DNA from 2 places in the Nonomuraea sp. NPDC005730 genome. Region 1 is predicted to be linked to the other one. Evidence: predicted binding sites of a transcription regulator. Region 1 holds the regulator's gene; the other holds the start of a gene.
What was found. The regulator HrcA, encoded in region 1, represses chaperone genes, less so after heat shock. The targets are predictions, from matches to a motif close to TTGGCACTCTCNNNNNGAGAGTGCCAA.

Region 1 (10,877 bases):
GTCAGTGCCCCGCCGAGCACGGCCAGCCCGAGAGCCGCCGGAGCGGCGCCCGCCTGGGCGAACACGGCGGGCAACGCCGCGCTCGCGGCCGTGGCCGCCAGCCGCCAGGGCCGGCGGCCGAGCCGCACCCAGTCCTGCCAGGCCAGCGCGAGCGGCGCGGGCAGCCCCGGCCACGGCCGTGAGGCGAGCTTCCTGGCCCGCCAGTGGTTGTCCTCGGCGATCCAGCTCAGTGCGCCGGGATCGAGGGTGACGGCGGCGTTGGTGACGTGCCCGGCCCGGGTGGAGGCGGTCAGCAGCAGGCGGGTGGGGATGGCGGCCAGCGAGCTCCACGCCCGGCGGGCCAGGACGGCGGCGAGCGCCGCCATGGCCGACGCCGTGGCGGCGAGCACGGGCGGCGGCGCGTTCGCGGCGGCCACGAGCGCCGTACGGGCCTGGCCGCTGACGGCGACCACGGCCAGCACCAGGAGCGCGACCAGCACGCCGGTCAGCCAGAGGTGCCAGGTCGGGGAGGACTGGGCGAGCATCGCCAGCGCCATGCCCGCCACGCTCGCCGCCGTCGCCAGCGCCAGCGCCGCCAGCAGTCGCCACACCAGCGCGCCGGGCGCGCCGAGCGCCGCCAGCAGCGCGAGCCCGAGCAGCAACCCCGCCACCAGCGCGACGAACATGAGCACCCGCCCGGTACGCCCGAGCAGCCGCCGCCGGTCCAGCGGCGAGGTCAGCAACCAGGACGCCTCAGCCGCGGGCACCATCACCGGCCCGGCCACCCGAGCCAGCGCCAGGCAGCCCGCGAACCCCAGCAGCACCAGGGCGACGCCCGCGCCCATCCGCCCCGGCTCGACCGTCCCGCCCAGACCGGACACCACGGATGACAGCGGCTGCCCGACGACGGCGAGCAGCACGCACAGGCCGAACAGGCTGACGTAACGATCGACCAGCCCCGCGGGGGCCCGCCCGCGCGCCCGGACGAACGCCCGCACCGACCGCACGCTCACCTCGCCCGCGCTCACCTCGCCCGCGCTCACCTCGCCCGCGCTCACCGCCCGGCCGCCTTCCCCGTCAGGCCGGTCTCCCGGGCGACGGCGTCGTGGCCGCTCATGCGGGCACCCCCGCGGGGGAGACCCGGCGGGCGGCGCCCGCGAGGGTCTGGTCGTGGGTGGCCATCACCACGGTGCCGCCCTCGTCGGCGTACTCCGCCAGGAGTTCGCCGAGCCGGACGCGGAAGGCCACGTCGAGGCCGCGTTCGGGCTCGTCGAGCAGCAGCAGCGTGCTCGGCCTGAGCAGCGTGGCGGCCAGGCAGAGGCGCTGGCGCTGGCCGGTGGACAGGTTGAGCGGCGGCGCGTCGGCCCGTTCGGTCAGCGCGAACTCCGCCAGCGCCGAATCCACCGTCATGCGTGCCTCGGCGTACACGGCGCCCATGAGTTCCAGGTGCTCGCGCGCCGTCAGCCCCGGGTACCAGGCGGGCTCGTCGCCGAGCAGCGCCACCCGGCGCCAGAAGGGCGCGTCGTCGGCGGGCTCGGCGCCGAACACGCGGACCTCGCCGGAGGTGGCGGGCTGGAGGCCGGCCAGGCAGCGCAGCAACGTGGACTTGCCCGAGCCGTTGGGCCCGACGACCGCCACTACCTCACCCGGCTCGACGGCCAGGTCGAGGCCCCGGAGCACCGGATTGCCCCCGAGCTCGACGGACAGGTCCGCGACTTCGATGATCAAACCGCTCACCGTTCGAGCGTAGCCACCCCGCCGGCCGCCCGCGTGACCGGCCTCCGGGGCCTTTCCGCGGCCTTGCCGAGAGCGGGAGGGCCGATTCTGTCGGTGCCGGTCGCTACCTTTGCTGTTCCCGAACACCAGTGCTACTGGAGGGTGACGTGATTGCTTCTGAGCGATTCGAGCGTGCCGCTGTGCTGGGCGTGGCCGTGGCGGAGGAGACCCGGCGGCTGCTGCGGCTTCACCTGAGACCCGCCGAGGTGGGCGGCGACGGCAGAGTGGTGGTCGACGTGCCCTATCCCGACGCGGCGGTGGTGGCGGCGCTGCTCGACGTCGCGGCCGAGTGTTTCGGCGAACGCGGCGGCTCGGTCGAGGAGACCAGGCAGGCGGCCCTGGAGACCCTGTTACAGCTGGCCGAGTTCGACGCCGACTCCCAGCTCGCCCGGGTGGCGCCGGAGCCGGGCGACAGGCGCGGGTGACGGCTCGGCGAACAGGCCGAATGGGCACATATCCGTTCTTCGGCGTCGATGGGCTGAGAAAAGCGGAAAAATCGGTGCGTCACGTGCCCGTCCGTCCGCTACCGTCGCGGCATGCGCATCCTCTCCGTCAACGTCGGGCTGTCGTCCGACGCGGAATGGGCCGGCAAGCTCGGCCGTACGGCGATCGACAAGCGGCCCGTGCCCCACCGGGTGGCGGTGCTGCGCAACGGCCTGGCCGGCGACGAGCGGGCCGACACGCCCAACCACGGCGCCCCCACCCACGCCGTCTACGCCTACGCCCGCGAAGACTACGACTGGTGGCAGGGCGAGCTGGGCCGCGACCTGCGCGACGGCCGTTTCGGGGAGAACCTGACCACCGCCGGCCTCGACGTCAACGGCGCCCTGGTGGGCGAGCGGTGGCGCGTCGGCAGCGCCCTGCTGGAGGTGACCGGCCCGCGCACCCCCTGCGTGGTGTTCCGCAACTGGATGGACGAGCCGGGCTGGCTCAAGCGCTTCACGCGGGCCGCGCGGCCGGGCGCCTACCTGGCCGTGGTGGAGCCGGGCGAGCTGGGCGCGGGCGACGAGGTGGAGATCGTCTCGCGCCCGGAGACCGGCATGACCGTGGCGGACGCCTTCAGCGCCCGCCACGGCGACGCCGACGCGCTGGCCCGGGTGCTCGCGGTCCCCGGTCACGACCCGCAGTGGGACGAGATGGCCGCGCGGGCGGGCCGGGCGGGCGGCCAGCGACCGTCCACCGGCCGGGCGCCCGTCTAGCGCAGGACGGCGTACAGGGCCGAGGTGAGGGAGGCGCGGGCGTCGTCCTGGTCGATCGACCACATCATCGAGCCGCCCAGCCCCTTGAGCCGGATGTAGGCCGCCTTCTGCAGCAGCGACGCCGGGTCGTCGTAGGACCAGAACTCGTTGCCGTCGTACAGCCACATCGCGCCGGTGCGCAGGTCCCGGTAGCGCTTGCCGGGCTTGGCCGCCAGGTCCTTGTAGTCCTCGCTGCCCGGCCCCCACTTGCCGGCGGCCGGTCCGGTCGCGGGCTGCCAGAGGCCGTCGCCGCCGCCGGTCACGCCGGTCCAGCCCTGCCCGTACGCGGGCACGCCCACGACGATCTTGCGGCCGGGCGCGCCGCGCGACAGGTAGTCGCGGACGGTCTGGTCCACGCTGTACCTGACGGGGTTGGGGTCGCGGCGGTCGTTGAACAGGTTCCCGTTGTGCCCGGTCCGCGATTCCCACGTGCCGTGCAGGTCGTACCCCTGGACGGTGGCGAAGTCGAGCGACCGGAACACGCGGCGCACCTCGAACCCGGCGTCGATCTTCGCGGCGGCGGCCGGGAGGAAGGCCGTGAGCTGGGAGCTCGCCGAGAAGGCCCGGAGCTGGGCGCGCAGTTCCTCGACGAAGAGGGTGAAGTTCCGCCGGTCCTCCGGCCTGATCACGTTCCCGTCGTTGCCCGCCGAGCCCGGCCACTCCCAGTCCAGGTCGACGCCGTCGAACACGCCGGCGCCCGCGCCCGGCTCCAGGCCCGGCAGGTTGCCGCGCAGCCACAGGTCCACGCACGACCGGGCCAGCGCGGACCGCGACTCGGCGGTGAGCACGGCGTCGGAGAAGTACTTGGACCCGGTCCAGCCGCCGAGCGAGATCAGCACCTTGAGTCCGGGGTGCTTGGCCTTGAGCTTGCGCAGCTGGTTGAGGTTGCCGTTGAGCGCCTGGCCCGGCTGGTCGGCGACGCCGTCCACGCTCTGCTCGGCCGGCACCGGGCGCTGCCAGTCGGCCCAGGGGTCGGCCGAGTAGCAGGAGCCCTCGGCGTTGACGAAGCCGAAGGCGTAGTTGAGGTGGGTGAGCTTGGCGGCGGCGCCGCTGGTGTCCACGTCCTTGACGTGGTAGTCGCGCCCGTACACGCCCCACTGGATGAAGTAGGCGACCCGCTTGAATCCGGGATGGGCCTCGGCGGGCGCGGACACCGCCGTGAGCCCGAGTAAGAGCGAGAGTGCGAGGAGGATCTTCTTCACGGGCGCTCCTGGGGGGGAACTTATAAGAAACTTTCCTATAAGTTGACGCGATCGTAGAACCGTCACCCCGTGCCGTCAACGACGCGCGCCACCTCCTCGGCGCTGGAGAACAGCCGCCACGCGCGCGCCGGGTCGCCGAACAGCGACAGCACCAGATCGGCCACCTCCTGCCTGGTCGCGGCGGCGGAGAGCAGGGTCAGGACGTGCTCCGCCGGAGGCCGCAGGAAGGCGTTCGTCCACGCGACGACCGGCTCGGCCGCCACCCACATGCGCCGGGCCGTCTCCCGCGCGAACGCCGCGTCGTACGGCCCGCCCGCCGCGATGGCGTCGGCCGCGATCCAGGCGCAGGCCGAGCCCAGGTTCGCGCCCTGCCCGGTGATCGGGTCGTTGGTGACCCAGGCGTCGCCGATCGCCAGCGCCACGCCGCCGCCGGGCAACTCGGCCACCGCCTCGCGGACGACCGGCGTGATCGCGCCCTGCAGCAGGTCCTCCGGCCCGAGCAGCTCGAACGCGGCCGGATCGAGCTGCTCGGCCAGTCGCGGCGCGTGCTCGGGCAGCAGGGCGAGCAGCGTCTTGCAGAACTCGTCGGCGGGCACCCGGGCCAGCACGTCGAGCGGCCCGCCGGGGATCGCCTCGACCAGGACGCCGCCCCGCACGCCCGACCGCGTCATCATCGCCATGCACAGGATCTCGCCGCAGTCGGGCGAGATGTTGAAGCCGAAGGCCGGCCCCGGATCGAACCCGTGGAACAGCCCGGCGGCCAGGATCCGCTGCGGCTCCTCGTACGGAGACCACGCCGGAACGCGCGGGAACAGCTCGCGCACCGAGCGCCGCCCGGTGGCCACCACCATCAGGTCGTGCCCGCGCGACCAGCGGGCGACCTGGCCCGCGTCCGGGGGGAGGGGATCGACGACCAGGTGGCCGCCCCTGCTCGTGTAGTCGTCCATGAGTGCCGGCAGCAGCGCCCGGAAGTCGACCCCGTGGAACGGCTCCGTCACGCGGCCGGTGAACTCCAGCGGCGGATCGCCCTTGATCGAGAGGCTGCCGCTGACCAGCAGGCAGCCCGGGTCGAGGAAGTGCAGGCTGCCCAGCTCCCGCTCGCGGTCCTGCGCGCGGCCCATCCTGCCGACCGTGTTCGGCAGCCGCCCGCGGCCCAGGTCGGCCGCGTCGCCCTCGCTGTAGAGCGTGGTCGCGACGCCGAGTTGCTGCAGTCGCAGGGCCAGCGTCAGCCCGGAGATCCCCGCGCCCACGATTCCGACGCCCGTCATGTGCCGCCTCCTTCGATGGCTCGGAGCACACCCGTGAGCAGGCACACTGGATGACGTGCCATCCACCCTGCCCGACGGCGATCCGGCGCCCGCCTCCGGCGAGCTGCCCGACAGCGCGCTGCGCGGGCTCGGCGAGCGCCCGTTCGGCTTCTACGTGCACGTGCCCTTCTGCGTCACCCGCTGCGGCTACTGCGATTTCAACACCTACACGGCCGCCGAGCTAGGGCCCGGTGCCTCCCATCGCGACTACGCCGACACGGTCGTGGCGGAGGTGCGCCTGGCCCGGCGCGTGCTCGGCGACGCCGACCTGCCCGTGGAGACGGTGTTCTTCGGCGGCGGCACGCCCACGCTGCTGCCTCCCGAGGACCTGGCGCGCGTCCTGGCCGCCATCGACGCCGAGTTCGGGCTGCGGCCGGGGGCGGAGGTCACCACCGAGGCCAACCCCGAGTCCGTCGACCCCGCCTACCTCGACAAACTCCGTCAGGGCGGCTTCAACCGGGTCAGCTTCGGCATGCAGAGCGCGCGTGAGCACGTGTTGCAGGTGCTCGACCGCAGGCACACTCCGGGCCGTCCGGCGCGGGCCGTCAAGGAGGCGCGGGCGGCCGGGTTCGAGCACGTCAACCTCGACCTGATCTACAGCACGCCGGGGGAGTCCGACGACGACTGGCGGGCCTCGCTGGCCGCCGCGATCGAGGCCGGGCCCGACCACGTGTCGGCGTACTCGCTGATCGTGGAGGAGGGCACCAGGCTCGCGGCCCGGATCCGGCGCGGCGAGCTGCCGATGCCCGACGACGACGTCGCCGCCGACCGCTACCTGATCGCCGAGAAGATGCTGACCGAGGCCGGTTTCGGCTGGTACGAGGTGTCCAACTGGGCGACCTCCGAGCAGGCCCGCTGCCGGCACAACCTGCTCTACTGGACCGGCGGCGACTGGTGGGCCGCCGGCCCCGGCGCCCACAGCCACGTCGGCGGCACCCGCTGGTGGAACGTCAAGCATCCGGCCGCCTACGCCCAGCGCCTGGCGGCGGGCGCCTCGCCCGCACACGCGCGCGAGGTGCTCACCGGCGACGACCGGGCCGCCGAGCGGCTGATGCTGGAGCTGCGGCTGGTCTCCGGCTACCCGCTCGCCGAGGTCGCCCCCGGCGCGCGCACGTCCGTGGCGAGCGCGCTGGCGCGCGGGCTGCTGGAGCCCGAGCCGTTCAGGGCGGGCCGGATGGTGCTCACCCTCAAGGGGCGGCTGCTGGCCGACGCCCTGATCACCGAGCTCATGTGATCAGGCGGATGGCGAACGGGTAGCGGTAGTTCTCGCCCCGGTTGGTGGCGATGGCCGCCTGCACGTGGAAGATCAGCGACACGATCCACACGATCGGGAACAGCAGCAGGCCGACCAGCACGATCGTCAGCACGCTCGCCACCAGGTAGCCGATGAACATCGTGATCTGGAAGTTCAGGGCCTCGGCGGCCTGGTCCCTGACGTAGGGGGACTCGTCCTTCTTCATCAGGTAGATGATCAGCGGGCCGATCCAGGAGACCAGCAGGCCCAGCAGGTGGGAGAGCATGGCCATCGTGGTGTCGTCGCTGCCGCGGCGCGGGCCGAACCTGCCGGGCACGTACGGCCCGGCGGGGTAGCCGTAGCCCGGCTGCTGCCCGTAGCCCGGGGCCTGGCCGTGGCCGGGGGGCTGGCCGTAGCCCGGCGGCGGGGGCACGTATCGGGGCGGCGAGGACATGGGGCCGGGCTGGCTCGGCGGCTGCCGTCCGTAGTCGGGCTGGGAGCCCGGCTGCTGGCCGTAGCCGAGCTGTGGGCCCGAGCCCTGGTCACGGGGTACGTCGGAAGGCGGGACGTCGGGGGTGGAGTCGTCGGGCGGCGGGTCCTGGCTCATGATGCCTCCGTAACGAAGTCGATCAGTTCCTCGACCCGGCCGAGCAGCTCCGGCTCCAGGTCGGTGTAGGACGAGACGGCGCCCAGAATGCGCCGCCAGGCGTCCGCTGGCTCCATGCGCCAGCCCAGTGCGGCGAGCACGCCCTCCTTCCACGGCACCCCGCGCGGCACGTCGGGCCAGCCCGGGATGCGCAGCACGGACGGTTTGACGGCCTGCCAGATGTCGATGTACGGATGACCCACGACGAGCACGTGCGGCGAGGTGATCCGGGCCGCGATCCGGCTCTCCTTCGACCCCGGCACCAGATGGTCGACCAGCACGCCCAGCCTGCGGCCCGGCTCGGGGGCGAACTCGGCCACGATGGCGGGCAGGTCGTCGACGCCCTCCAGGTACTCGACCACGACCCCCTCGACGCGCAGGTCGTGGCCCCAGATCTTCTCCACGAGCGCGGCGTCGTGCACGCCCTCGACGTAGATCCGGCTCTCCTTGGCGACCCGGGCCCGCAGCCCCTCCACGGCGATGGACCCGGACGCGCTGCGCCTGGGCCCCGCCGGGGCCGCGGCCGCCGGGCGCACCAGCGTCACGGCCCTGCCCTCCAGCAGGAACGCGGCCGGCGCCAGCGGGAACAGACGGCGTTTGCCGAACCGGTCCTCAAGGGTGACGGCCTCCTTGTCGCAGGCCACCACGGCGCCGCAGAAGCCGCTGTCGGCGTCCTCCACGACCAGGTCGAGTTCGGCGGGCACCTTCGGGATCTTGCCCTTGCCCGGCCGCCGCCAATTGCCCGCCAGCACATCACCCTCGTACACACGGGGACCGTAGCAAATCACCCGCTGACCGCAAGGCGCTTACGCGCGCCGCTGCGCCGTACGAGGATGACGACGGTGCCGATGATGCCGATGAGCAGGCCGGCGCCGGGGAACAGGAACAGCGCCGCGACCCCGCCGAACACGCCGCCCGCCGCGGAGAGCACGTCACGGCCCACGCCGAAGCGGGCCGACGACTCCTCCTGCGTGGCGCAGGTCAGCTGGTAGTCGCCCTTGGCGGGGGCGTTGACGGCGAGGATCTCCTGCCAGGTGGTCCCGCCGGCGCTGAGCGTCTGGGTGCCGGAGACCTTGACCAGCCTGGCCTGGGCCGGGCCGCCGGAGATCTCGCACTGGTAGTTGACCCGCGTGTCGGTGGCGATGTAGACGGCCGGGCGCTTGGCGGGGTCGATCGCGACCTTCACGCTTTCGCCCGCCGCGAACGTGGTCGTCGGGGCCATGTCCGTGACGCTGCTCAGCACGCCACCGGCGAACACGACCACGCCCACGACGCCCAGCACGACGGCGACGGCCCACACGAGGGCGATCCACCACAGGCGCGGCTTGATCGCCTTGCCGTCGATCCTGGCCGGGAACTGCGGCTGCTGACCGTACTGGTTGTGGGGGCCGTACTGGTCGGGCTGGCCGTACTGGCCGGGCTGGGCGTACTGGTTCTGCTGGCCGTACTGGGGCGGGGGGCCGTACTGGGCGGGTGGCTGTTGTTGCTGGTAGGGCGGCTGGCCGTGCTGCTGGGGCTGGTACGGCTGCTGACCGTACTGGTTCGGCTGACCGTAGTAGGGACCCTGCCCCTGGGGCGGTCCGTACTGCGGGGGCTGGGAATTGTCGGTCATGCGGCAAGTGTGAGGCCTGTCGCTTGTAAGTCGCTAGCAACAGGATGGGACCTGGTGTTATCGCACCTTGTGGGCGAGAGCCGTACACTTGGCACTCGGGAACACGGAGTGCTAGACCTGTCGTTTCCCTGTTAGGCAGAGGCAGGAGGTGAGCACGTGCTCGACGATCGGAAGCTTGCGGTGCTCCGCGCCATTGTCGAAGACTACGTGTCCACCAACGAACCGGTGGGCTCCAAGGCGCTCGCGGAGCGCCACAACCTCAAGGTCTCCCCGGCAACGGTCAGGAACGACATGGCCGCTCTGGAGGAGGAGGGCTACATCACCCAGCCGCACACCAGTGCGGGCCGCGTGCCGACGGACAAGGGCTACCGCCTGTTCGTCGACCGGCTCTCGCAGGTCAAGCCCCTGTCGGGGGCCGAGCGGCGGGCGATCGAGACCTTCCTCGCCGGCGCGGTCGACCTCGACGACGTGGTCTTCCGCACCGTGCGGCTGCTCGCGCAGCTCACCAGGCAGGTCGCGGTCGTGCAGTACCCGACGCTGACCCGTTCCACGGTCAGGCACGTCGAGCTGGTCCCGCTCCACGACCGGCGGGTCATGCTCGTGCTGATCACCAACACCGGGCGCGTCGAGCAGCGCGTGATCGAGCTGCCCGAGGTGGTGGAGGACGACCGCATCGCCCATCTGCGCGCGGTGCTCAACTCCTGCCTCGACGGCTGCGGGCTGGGCAACGTCCCCGAGCTGGTCGCCGACCTGCCCGAGCGGCTGCCCGCCGAGGACCGGCCCGCCGTGGCCACGATCCTGTCGGTGCTGCTCGAAACCCTCGTCGAACGCCATGACGAGAAGATCGTGTTCGCCGGCGCGGCCAATCTCGCGGGCGCCGACTTCGCCACCGGCCTGCGCGACGTGCTGGAGGCGCTGGAGGAGCAGGTCGTGCTCATGCGGTTGCTCGGCGAGACTTCCACAGACACCCCGTCCGCGCTCACCGTGCGCATCGGCTCGGAAAACCCCTACCTTCGCGGCACGTCCATCGTCGCAACCGGATACGGTTCTGGCGACAACCAACTGGCCCGGCTCGGCGTGCTGGGTCCCACGAGGATGGACTACCCCGTGACGATGGGCGCCGTACGCGCGGTGGCACGCTACGTCAGCCAGATCCTGGCTGCATCTTAAGAGGTCGATAAGTGGCAAACAGCGACTACTACGCCACCCTCGGGGTGCGCCGTGACGCCAGTCAGGACGAGGTCAAGAAGGCCTACCGCCGCCTCGCCCGCGAGCTGCACCCCGACGTGAACCCCGATCCTGAGACCCAGGAGCGGTTCAAGGAGATCACGCAGGCCTACGAGGTGCTGTCCGACCCGAACAAGCGCCAGATGTACGACCTGGGCGGCGACCCCTTCGGTGGCGGCGCGGGTGCGGGCGCGGGCGCCGGCGGCTTCGGCGCGGGTTTCCCCTTCAGCGACATCATGGACGCCTTCTTCGGCACCGCGGGCGGCACCCGCGGGCCGCGCTCGCGCGCCAGGAGGGGCCGCAACGCCACCATCAGGGTCGAGCTCGACCTGCGCGAGACGGCGTTCGGCACCACCCGCGAGCTGGTCGTGGACACCGCCGTGCTGTGCGAGGTGTGCCACGGCGCCGGCGCGGCCCCCGGCACCCACCCCGACGCCTGCGACATGTGCAACGGGCGCGGCGAGATCTCCCAGGTCACCCGCTCGTTCCTGGGCCAGGTCATGACCTCGCGGCCGTGCCCCCAGTGCGGCGGCTTCGGCAGCATCATCCGCCACCCCTGCCAGGAGTGCTCGGGCGACGGCCGGGTGCGCACCCGCCGTACGATCAAGGTCCGCATCCCCGCGGGCGTCGAGGACGGCACCCACATCCAGCTCGCC
Region 2 (10,877 bases), on a different contig from region 1:
GCCGACCGGCTGTCCGACTGCCACGCCGTCGCGCCCGCGGGCGACGGGCTGACCTTCCCCGCCACGCGGCCCGCCGAGCGCATCGACGCGGTGTTCGCCGCGCGCGAGGCACGCGTCCTGTCCTGCGGGGGAGTGGCGGCCGGGAACGCCGATCTGGCCGGGGCCAGCGACCATCTGCCGGTGCTCGCCGAGTTGCAGGTTGGACTCTGACGGGCGAGTCGCCCGGGGCAGCCCGTAGCATTTGTTCATGACCCGTCGCTCTCAGCGGCGTGCGCTCTCCGTCCTTCTGGCGACGTCCGTGGCCTTGCCGCAGGTCACGCCCGCCGCGCATGCCGAGCCCCGTCCCGCCGCCGAGGCGTGGCAGAAGTCGACGAGCGCGCGCCTCGACGCGGACGGCTCGCTCTCCGACGTGCTCGCCGTCTCGCCGGGCGACGTGTGGGCGGTCGGCCAGCAGGAGATCTGGGACGTCTGGAAGAACCGCGGCACGATCCGCCACTGGAACGGCACGTCCTGGAACGAGGTGGCCGTGCGCGACGCCACCGCCGCGGGCAACCTGCGCGGCCTGGCCGCCGCCGGGGCCTCCGACGTCTGGGCGGTCGGCGACGGCCATGACGGCCTGCCCTACCTGGCCCACGGCGACGTCACGGGCTTCGACCGGGTCCGGCCGCAGGGGCTGCACGCCGGCGACTGGCTGGGCGGCATCGACGCCAAGCCGGGCCGGGTGGTCGCGGTCGGCAGCCGGGAGAAGTCCGGGCTCATCCTCACCGGCCAGGGCAACACCTGGGCCGTCCAGGAGACCAAGGAGAAGGGCGCGCTCTACGCGGTCGCCTCGGGCTTCGCCGTCGGCGACACCGGCGGGGCGCCGCTGATCATGCACTACACGTCGGGGGCCTGGAAGTCGATGTCCGTGCCCGCCGTCCCCGGCGGCTACCTGCGTGACATCCAGGTCGACAGCTCCAAGCGGGCGGTGGCCGTCGGCGGGGTCTACCACGGCCCCGGCGAGATCTCGCCGCTCGTGCTCACCTGGAACGGCAAGCGCTGGCAGCGCCTGGCGATCCCGGCCACCGGCGCCCGCCTCTACGGCGTCACCGGCGACGGCAAGGGCCGCTACTGGATGACCGGCTACGACCCGGAGCAGGCGGCCCAGCCGTTCGTGATGCGCTGCGAGAAGGACGCCTGCCAGATCATCCGCGGCGCCGCGGAGAAGGGCCGCAGCAGCGTACGCCTCCAGGCGGTGGCCTACCTGGCCGGCAAGGGGGCGCTGTGGGCGGTCGGCCACGCCGTCGACACGGCCGACCGCTACACCGACGTCGTGGAGTCCTTCGCCCCCCGCACCACCACGGCCAAGTCGTAGCCGGCCGGCCTACAGGACGGCGCCGTCGTCCCAGCCCGAGTCGTTGGGCGGGCCGTCGCCCATGCGCACGACCAGCGCCACGAACCCGCCGATGAACGCCGCCACCGCGGTGAACAGCGCCCACCCCTCCATCTGCCAGCTCGCCATCGCCGCCACCAGCAGGTAGGCGGGCCCGCCGAACAGGGCCACCCACGCGAGCTTGGTGGGCAGGTCGAGCTTGGGCAGCGGCGGCGGGGGCGGCGGCTGGAAGTGCCCCTCGTCCTCGTCGTCGTCGCGGTCATGGTCATGGTCGCGGCCGTCGCGGTCGGGCTCGTCCTGGTCGAGTTCGAGCTCCTCGGACGGTTTGACCACCCTGCGGGTGGGCTCGGCGGGCACGTTCTCGCTGTCCGGCCATGGCTGGTCGGCCGAGTCGCGCTCGGCTGTGTCGTTGAAGGACGCGACGATCTGCCGCCAGACCTCGTCCTCGTCACTCTGGGGCGTCACCTAGATGGGCCTCTCCGCAGCGATCGCGACTTCCCCCTGGGTGCGATCAGTCCCTCTGCAAGGGTACCGAGGCATGTGTCCGGATGAAGTCGAGGCTACCGGCAAAGATCCTGTCGGCATCGTTGTCAAGCGTCGCAACATGGTAGCTGTCCGTGAGCTCCTCGATCGTGGCCTGCGGGACCTTCTGGCGAATGATCGCCACACTCGTCGGTTTCACCACGTGGTCGTCGCGGCTGTGGAAGACCAGCAGCGGCTGGGTGACCTTCGCCAGGTCGGCCTGCACCAGCGACCACAGCCCCGGCAGCGACGCGGCCGCCTTGACCGGCGTACGGGCGTAGGCCAGCTCGGTCACGCCGGGCTTCTTGACGTCGTTGGCGACGCCGGGCACCGACGGCAGGAACCACTTCAGCAGCGGCGCCAGCCTCAGCAGCGGCACGTCGCTGGCGATGGACGGGTTGACCACCACCACGCCCCTGACCGCGTCACCGTGCACCTCGGCCAGCCGCAGCGCCAGGCAGCCGCCCAGCGACAGGCCCGCCACGAACATCTCCGAGCAGCGCCCCTGGAGGTCGGCGAACGCCTTCTCCACCTCGGCGTACCAGTCTTCCCAGCGGGTGCGGTTCATCTCCTGCCACGTGGTGCCGTGCCCCGGCTGGCGGGGCAGCGAGACGCTGACCCCATGGCCCGCCAGGTACTCGGCCCAGGGCCGCAGCGACTGCGGCGTGCCGGTGAACCCATGGCACAGCAGCACACCGACCTGACCCGCTCGGTGGTGGTAGGGCTCCGCGCCTGGCATGAGCGGCATAACAGCTCCTTGACGCAATTTCATCCCGGAACTGCCCGATCGTCGCACGTTCGGGGGTGATTGTGCGAGAGCTGGTGTAGTTGCATCTCGCCAAGGATGGGAAGATGACTCTGCTCAATGACGATGTCCTGGGGAAGAGGTGACCGGGTGTTCTACTGGGTGGTCAAGGCCATCTTGAAGCCGATCCTCATGCTCTTCCGCCCGTGGACGGAGGGTGGGGACAACGTACCCAAGCAGGGGCCCGCGATCCTGGCCGGAAACCACCTCTCCTTCGCCGACCATTTCTTCGGCCCGCTGCAGATCCGCCGCAAGGTGATCTCGCTCGGCAAGGCCGACTACTTCACCGGCACCGGTATCAAGGGCTTCTTCACCCGGCTGTTCTTCAGCGGCGTCGGCACCGTGCCGATCGACCGCTCCGGCGGCAAGGCCAGCGAGGCCGCGCTCCGCACCGGCCTGCGCATCCTGCGCGAGGGCGACGTCCTCGGCATCTACCCCGAGGGCACCCGCTCGCCCGACGGCCGCCTCTACAAGGGCAAGACCGGCGTGGCCCGGCTCGCGCTGGAGTCGCGCGTGCCGGTCATCCCGTGGGCGATGGTCAACACGTACGAGATGATGCCGCCCGGGCGGCTGTTCCCCAAGCTCGGCATCCGGCCGGGCGTCCGGTTCGGCAAGCCCCTCGACTTCTCCCGCTACTACGGCATGGAGGACGACCGGCTGGTCCTGCGCGCGGTCACCGACGAGATCATGTACGCGCTGATGGAACTGTCCGGCCAGGAATACGTCGACAAGTACGCCGCCAGCGCCCGGGTCGAGATGGAACGCGCCCGCCGCGCCGCTGCCAAGGCCGGCTCCTGAGGGCCTGTTCGCCTTCCGATCGCTCCTGGGCCTGCCCGCCTTCGCGGTCAGCTCCTGAGGGCCTGTTCGCTTTTCGTCATCGCGCTGGTCAGTGAGGTCAGCTCCGCGCGGCTGAGCCGGTCGATCAGGTAGTCCCGCACGACCTCCACGTGTCCGGGGGCGACGCGTTCCAGGCAGCGCTCGCCCGCGTCCGTGAGCACCGCCAGCACCCCGCGGTCGTCGGACGGGCACGTGGCGCGCTCCACCAGCCCCGCCTTCTCCAACTGCGTGATCTGGTACGTCAGCGCGCTCTTGGACACCACCACGCCCCGGGCCAGCTCGGTCATGCGCATGCGGCGCTCGGGGGCGGCCGACAACCGCACGAGGATCTCGTACTGCGGGTGCGTCAGCCCGGCCGCGGCCTTGAGCTGTTCCTCGATGCGCCGTTCGAGCAGGTGGGAGGCCGACAGGAAGGCGCGCCAGGCGGCCATCTCCGTCTCGTCGAGCCAGCGGGTGTCCGTCACGTCCCAAGTGTACTTCTTGTTCAGATTTGAACTACCGGTAGAGTGGTTGTTCAAATCTGAACGACACTCTTGGAGGGTCCATGATCGACCGGGCGCGTCCCTTCGCCCTGCTGCTGGCCAGGATCGCCGTCGGGGTGATCTTCCTGGTGCACGGCTACCAGAAGTTCGCCGACATGGGCATCGCGGGCACCACGAAGTTCTTCGAGTCCGCGGGCATCCCCCTGGCCGGGGTGGCCGCGCCGGCCGTGGCGGTGCTGGAGGTGGTCGGCGGGATCGCGCTGATCCTCGGCACCGCCCTGCCGATCGCGGGCACGCTGCTGGCCCTCGACATGATCGGGGCGATCGTCTTCGTCCACGGCTCCAGCGGCTTCGGGGCCGGTGAAGGGGGCTACGAGTACGTCCTCGCGCTCGCGGCGGCGAGCCTGGCGGTGGGATTCACCGGCGGCGGCGCCCTGGCGCTCGACGCCCTCCTCGGCCGTCGCCGCACCACGGCTCCGGCGGCCGCCCAGCTGTAGCGGCCCGCCCGTTCCGGCCGCTCGCGACCCTCGCGCGCGCACGCCTCCGGCGTGGCGTGCGCGGGGGTCCCGCGGCTCGGCATGGCGTGACCGCGGGTTCTCCCTTTTTCGGACGTCGTCCGTACGGGGGCCGGGGCTTCCGGCGTGCCGGTGATGTCTCGCCGGGCGTCAGGTCAGGTGGGCGCGGATCTGCCTGATGTGCTCAGGGGTCGTACGGCAGCAGCCACCGATCAGTGACGCCCCGGCGCGCTCCCACTCCTTGGCGGCCAGGCCGTACTCCACCGGGTCGGACAGGCCAAGCCACCGGCGCCGCTCGGCGTCCCACGTCTCGCCCGAGTTCGGGTAGACCACGACGGGCAGGCCGCCGGACAGGCGGGCGACCAGCCCGGGGATGTGCCGCGGCGCCGTGCAGTTGACGCCGACCGCCACCACCTGCGGGTTTCCGGAGAACAGCGCGGCGGCCCGGTCGATCGGGGTGCCGTCGTTGATGTGCTCGGCGTCGCGGCAGGAGAAGCTCACCCACGCCTTGACCTCCGGCGTGGAGGCCAGCAGCCCGGCCAGCGCCCGCGCCTCGGCGTAGGACGGGATGGTCTCGCAGGCCAGCAGGTCGGCGCCGGCGCCGGCCAGGATCTCCCAGCGCGGACGGTGCCAGGCCAGCAGGCCCTCTTCGTCGAGGTCGTAGTCGCCGGTGTACTCGGCGCCGTTGGCCAGATAGGCGCCGTAGGGGCCGACCGAGGCCGCCACCAGGCCGCGCCCGGCCTCGTCGCGGGCCTGCCCGGCCAGCTCGACCGACAGCCTGATCAGCCGCTCGGCCTCGGACCGGTCGAGCCCGCGCCGCTGGAAGCCGGGGATGGTGGCCTGGTAGCTCGCCGTGGTCGCCACGTCGGCGCCCGCCGCGTAGTAGTCGGCGTGCACCCGCCTGATCAGCTCGGGCTGCTCCATCAGCAGGCGCGCCGACCAGAGCTCGTCGCGCAGATCCGCGCCGAGCGACTCCAGATGCGTGGACAGGCCGCCGTCCAGGACGAGTGTGCTCACCCGTCCAGAATAGGAGGCCGCGGGGGATGGTGGCACATGGGAATGGCACGCCTCTTCTCGCGGACGCCTGAATATCGCGGCAGAGATATCGCCGGGCGTGGAATTCATAATGGGTCGTGGGGTACGGGGATCATGCGTGCGCCGGTACGCGGGTGTGCCGGGTCGTTCGCGGCGCGGGGGCTCGTCCTGGGATGCCGCCGGGCCTCGCGCGCCCGCCGCAAGGCCCGTCACGTCGGGGGTCGCGGATCGTCGGGGTGATTAAGCAGTAAATCGGCGATGAATCCAGAATTACCGCCTTTGATGGAAACGGTGTTCTTGAAAACATCGATGCCGCCAAGTCCGGTGCGGCCCACCTGGTCCCGCCAACCGCCGATTCGCCACTCACCCAAGCAACCGTGAACGCGATCCCCCGCCGCCCCCAGCCCAGCCGCCCCACACCAGCCCACCGCCGGGCTGGGCGGTCCGGGGCGGCGGTGCGCTTCCCCGTCGGGCCGACACCGGGTGGTGGCAGCGCTGCGGGTGGCGCAGCGCTGCCGAGTGTCAGCTGCGTTTCCAGAAGGGGCGGCGGCGCTTGCCGGGGTCGGGGCCGGCTGCGGGAGAGGAGCCCGGGATGCCGGGGGCGGTCGGGTCGCCCGGCATCGCTGGGCCGGTGGGAGGGGTGGGGTCGGTGAGGGTGGCCAAGGTTTCGACGGCGTGGTCGTGCAGGGCGCGGATGTCCGTGCCGGGACGCTCGGCCGCTTCCAGGTCGCGGGCCAGCGTCGCCAGCACCTCGTTCCCGCCCAGGTACGCCGCCAGCGCCGCCAGACGCGAGCCCAGGTCGGCCAGGTACAGCGCGTCCGGTACGCGCATCGCCTTGAGCCGGTCCAGCTCGGCCTTCAGTTGCGGCCTGACCGACTCCAGCCGGTGCGCCGGGCGCGGCGACGACGGAGGCGCGAACTTGGGCGAAGCCCCATGCCCAGGCCCGCCACCGGAACCGGGCGCGGACGGCGTGCCGCCGCCGGGGGTGGGAGGCGGGGGACCGGCAGGGCCGCCCGCGAGGGGCGGGGCCGGGAAGGGGGCGTCGGCCGGGGAAGGGCCGCCGAGCGGAGGCGGCGCGGAGAAGCCCTGGTCGAAGGCGGACGGGGCCGGCGGCATCATGCGGGGAGCGCTCGCGGGCCGCGCCATCGTCATCGCCTGCGCCACGAACCCCCCGCCCATGGACGGGTTCGGCGGCAGCTCCCACCCGCTGGGCGGCTCGACCGGCTGGATGACCCGGTGCTCGGGCGCGCCCTCCGCGACCTGCCGGGTGTCGATCGCCACGTACGCCGTGAACCGGCACAGCACGCCGTTCTCCAGCGAGACCTCGAGGATCCGCGACTCCAGGCCGTGCTCGCCCATGGCGTACCGGTCCTCCAGCTCACGCAGGTGGGCGCGGGCCCAGACGGCACGGAGGGCGGGACTGCCGGTGGTCACCCCCGTGACCCGCTCCTCCCATGGCCCCTCGGCCGACGTGCCGCGCACGGTGACGGCCTCGGCGCCCTCGCGGCACCGTCCGTACACACGGAGCGGCACCCCCGGGAAGATCGAGCCGAGGTGGGTCACCGTGCCGGGCTCGGTCTCCAGCCCCTTCAGGGACAGGTCCGTCACCAGCGGCGCGCCGATCCTGCGGTGGATCTGCTCCATCGCCGCGTCGAGCCGGTCCTCGGACTCGACCAGCTCGCACCGGCCGGCGCCCAGCCCGGCGAGCCGGCCGAGGAACCCGGCGTTCACCGCCCGGTCGATGCCGACCGTGTGCACCCGCATCGCCGACAGCGCGCCGCCGGCCTGCTCCAGGATCTGGTCCTCGTTGCCCACCTGGCCGTCGGTGACCAGCACCACCACCCGCTCCCTGCCGCCGGGCGCGCCGAGGAGCGCGATGGCGCGGCGCAGCGGTTCGAGCAGCTCGGTGCCGCCGCGCGCGTCGACCCGCGCGAGGTGCTCGACCGCGCGGTAGCGGTTGCGGTCGGACGCCTCCACCAGCCCCTCGAACGCCGCCTCGACCACCGAGTCGAACGTCAGCACGTTGAAGCGGTCGTGCGCGGTCAGCGTGTCGACGATGCGCGCCGCCGCCCGCCGCGCCGCCACCATCTTCCAGCCGCCCATGCTGCCCGAACGGTCGAGCACCAGCACCACGTCCCGCGGCGCGCGGGCGGCCTGGAGGGCGGGTGGGACGACGGTGAGCGCGAACGTCCCCCGCCCGTCGAACTGCAGGGACGTGGACGCCTCGAACGACAGGCGCAGGATGAAGTCGCGGTCGAGGCGCTCGCCCGGACTCAGGCGCACGGTGTGGCCGTCCTCCTCGACCACGTGCAGGCTGGAGGCCAGCTCCCGCAGGTCGAGCCCGGAGGCGTCGACGCGGGCGGTGAGCGAGAGCCGCACGGGGCTGGGGAAGCCGGGCAGCAGCACCGGCGGCGTGATCCTCGACGCGTCGGGCACGGCGTCGGTGTCCGGGGCCACCCCGGAGCCCGCCGGGTCGCCGTCGAGCGGGGTGCCCGGGACGTACCGCGGGGCCACGACGAGCGGGAACCGGAACGTCGCCGCGCCGTCCTCGTAGGGGAGGGGCTGGCTCATCGTCAGCCGCACCGAGACGCGTTCGCCGGGCAGGATGTTGCCCACCCTGATGGTGAACACGTCGGGCCGGTCCTCCTCGGCGATGGCCGCCCGCCTGCCCTCCCGCAGCGCCTGGTCGTAGTCGGCCCTGGCCTGGCCGCGCTCCTTCAGCACGCCCTCCACGACCCGGTCGTCGGCCTCCATCCTGAACCCCGTCACCGCCGCCCGGTCGGGCAGCGGGAAGACGTAGGTCGCCTCCAGCGTGACGTCGAACGGGTTGCGGAACCCCTGCTCGACCTCGACCCCGGCGACGAGCCCGGCGATGTCGGCGTGCACGTCCACGCTGTCCAGCGGCAGGTTTCCGCGCTCGGTCAGCAGCGCGCCGAACCCGGCGTCCGGCACCGGCAGACACCGTGCGGGCTCCAGCGAAGTGATCTTCACAGCAGTCTCCTCTCTACGAGCACCGCGAGCAGCGGCCCAGCCGCCGCCAGCACCGCCTGAACGTCGTCCTCGGACGGAGGCCGCCCCCCGTCCCACACAACCCGCACACCGTCCGCGAGCACGACCCCCGCGACCGGCCCCCTTCCGGCGCGCTCGCCTACCGCGCCGGCGCCGCCGGGCCGTTCGCTCTCGGCCGGGGCGCGGCGGCCCGGCCGTTCGGCCCAGAAGCGCTCGCGGCCCGGTTCGCCTCCGGCCCGCCCGCCCGGCGGCCGTCGCGCCGCACCCGCCTGGCCGTCGAAGGTCCCGTTCGTCGTCGCGGTGACGGACGCGGGCCCCGCGAAGGGCGGGCTGTCCAGCGGAGGACGAGGGACCACCCGCCCCTCACCCGCGGACGAAACGTCGGCGAGACCGGCGGCCGCCGCCAGCGTGGCGTTCGTCGCGCCGGCCAGCGCCGTCTGGATCTCGGCGATCGAATGTCCTTCCGCCTGCATGCGCTTGACGGCCACCAGTTGCAGCAGGTGCCGCCGGCCGTAGCGGGCGATCCTGCCACGCCGGGTCAGGGGCGGGTCCACGAGGCCGATGGTGGTGTACCACCTGATCAGGCGTTCCCCGGGCACGTCGCGGACCCGGCCGTTGACCGGCTGGGCGCCCGCGCGCAGCGCCTGCGCCGCGTGCTCGGCCAGCTCGCCGATGGTCCAGGTGTCGCTCATACCTCCACAATGACACTGTCACTATTACACTGTCAACGATGGAAAGATCGGAAGAATCCAGCCGCGGATGACGTTCTAAATAGGCAAAAGCACCACTGAAGGGGAGGAAATACGACATGGCTACGATCACCGGTCCGCTCTCGGGCGAAGCCAAGAACACTGTCGCCGAAGCCCTGCAGGGCGCCCTTGTCGATCTGATCGATCTGTCGCTGATCGCCAAGCAGGCGCACTGGAACCTCGTCGGCGCCCATTTCCGCCCGATTCACCTCCAGCTCGACGAGCTGACCGACCTGGCCCGTACCCACATGGACACCATCGCCGAGCGGGCGGTCGCCCTCGGCGTGAACCCCGACGGGCGTTCGGCGACCGTCGCCAAGTCCACCCAGCTCCAGCAGCCCGAGCGCGGCTGGCTTGAGGACGGCAAGGTCGTGGCGACCGTCACCGACATCCTCGACGGCATCAGCAAGCGCATGTACGAGCGCATCCGCGCCACCGACGAGGCCGACCCCGTCAGCCAGGACCTGCTCATCGCCGTGACGCAGGACATCGACAAGCAGCATTGGATGTTCCAGGCCCAGCGCTGACCGCGCGCGGCCGCCGGCCGCACCACCCGAAAAGCCCGGGCACGACCACAGTGCCCGGGCTTTCGCATGTCCGCCCCCAAGGTGGGCGATCTTCGGCCCAGTGGGTACGGACTGTCACGCATCGTCCAGGGGCCGCCGGCGATCTCGCGCCACCACGGAGCGCGGGGTTTGCGCAGAGTTTGATGTCACGAGTCCTTGCCATTCATGTCGGTGCGGTCGACTAGCGTGGCACCTAGAGGGAGGCCCCACGATGTCCCACAAGACTCTCCTCCGCACGGGCCCGCTCTTGCAGGGCGGCATCAGCCCGTACGGGCCGCTCACGCCGGCGTCCGGCGACGGGCTCGCGCTGCCGCCGGGCTTCACCGGCCGGGTGGTGGCCCGGTCGGGCGACAAGGTGGCCGGGCTCACCTGGCACGCCGCGCCCGACGGCGGCGCCTGCTTCCCCGACGGCGCCGGCTGGATCTACGTCTCCAACTCCGAGCTGCCCCTGCTCGGCGGCGCCTCCGCGCTGCGTTTCCACGCCGACGGCACGGTCGCCGACGCGTACCGCATCCTGTCCGGCACCGACCTCAACTGCGCGGGCGGCGCCACGCCGTGGCACACCTGGCTGTCGTGCGAGCTCGGCGACCGCGGCCGCGTCTTCGAGTGCGACCCCTACGGCGCCCGCGCGGCCCGCCCCCGCCTGGCCATGGGCCGCTTCCGGCACGAGGCCGCCGCCTGCGACCCCGAGCGCCGCGTCGTCTACATGACCGAGGACGAGCACGACGGCTGCTTCTACCGCTTCCGTCCCGGCGACTGGGGCGACCTGACGGAGGGCACGCTGGAGGTGTTGTGCGCCTCGGGCGGATGGCGGCCGGTGCCGTCCCCGGCCGCGCTGCTCACCGCGGCCCGCCACCAGGTCGAGGACGCCCGCCACTTCGACGGCGGCGACGGCTGCCACTACGCGGGCGGCGTCTGCTACTTCACCACCAAGGGCGACACCGGCCTGTGGGCCTACGACGCGCAGACCTCCACGCTCGACCGG

Region 2: ABZ444_RS05760 (DNA starvation/stationary phase protection protein) is a predicted target of HrcA. The motif match lies at 9,279-9,305, and genes of this name have one in related genera.

Annotation. Positions count from the first base shown of each region.
Region 1 is NZ_JBEXYK010000046.1:10,918-21,794, reverse strand. Features, by position in the region: gene ABZ444_RS36180 (DUF6297 family protein) at 1-1,037, opposite strand, end outside; gene ccmA (heme ABC exporter ATP-binding protein CcmA) at 1,093-1,716, opposite strand; gene ABZ444_RS36170 (hypothetical protein) at 1,863-2,180, shown strand; gene ABZ444_RS36165 (MOSC domain-containing protein) at 2,292-2,954, shown strand; gene ABZ444_RS36160 (glycoside hydrolase family 18 protein) at 2,951-4,195, opposite strand; gene ABZ444_RS36155 (styrene monooxygenase/indole monooxygenase family protein) at 4,258-5,463, opposite strand; gene hemW (radical SAM family heme chaperone HemW) at 5,519-6,736, shown strand; gene ABZ444_RS36145 (DUF4870 domain-containing protein) at 6,729-7,343, opposite strand; gene ABZ444_RS36140 (DUF3097 domain-containing protein) at 7,340-8,149, opposite strand; gene ABZ444_RS36135 (DUF456 domain-containing protein) at 8,167-8,994, opposite strand; gene hrcA (heat-inducible transcriptional repressor HrcA) at 9,151-10,164, shown strand; gene dnaJ (molecular chaperone DnaJ) at 10,176-10,877, shown strand, end outside.
Region 2 is NZ_JBEXYK010000003.1:150,982-161,858, forward strand. Features, by position in the region: gene ABZ444_RS05710 (endonuclease/exonuclease/phosphatase family protein) at 1-210, shown strand, start outside; gene ABZ444_RS05715 (hypothetical protein) at 248-1,354, shown strand; gene ABZ444_RS05720 (hypothetical protein) at 1,364-1,837, opposite strand; gene ABZ444_RS05725 (alpha/beta fold hydrolase) at 1,884-2,642, opposite strand; gene ABZ444_RS05730 (lysophospholipid acyltransferase family protein) at 2,790-3,497, shown strand; gene ABZ444_RS05735 (MarR family transcriptional regulator) at 3,545-4,000, opposite strand; gene ABZ444_RS05740 (DoxX family protein) at 4,081-4,515, shown strand; gene mmuM (homocysteine S-methyltransferase) at 4,684-5,550, opposite strand; gene ABZ444_RS05750 (VIT domain-containing protein) at 6,091-8,559, opposite strand; gene ABZ444_RS05755 (helix-turn-helix domain-containing protein) at 8,556-9,269, opposite strand; gene ABZ444_RS05760 (DNA starvation/stationary phase protection protein) at 9,386-9,853, shown strand; gene ABZ444_RS05765 (alkaline phosphatase PhoX) at 10,104-10,877, shown strand, end outside.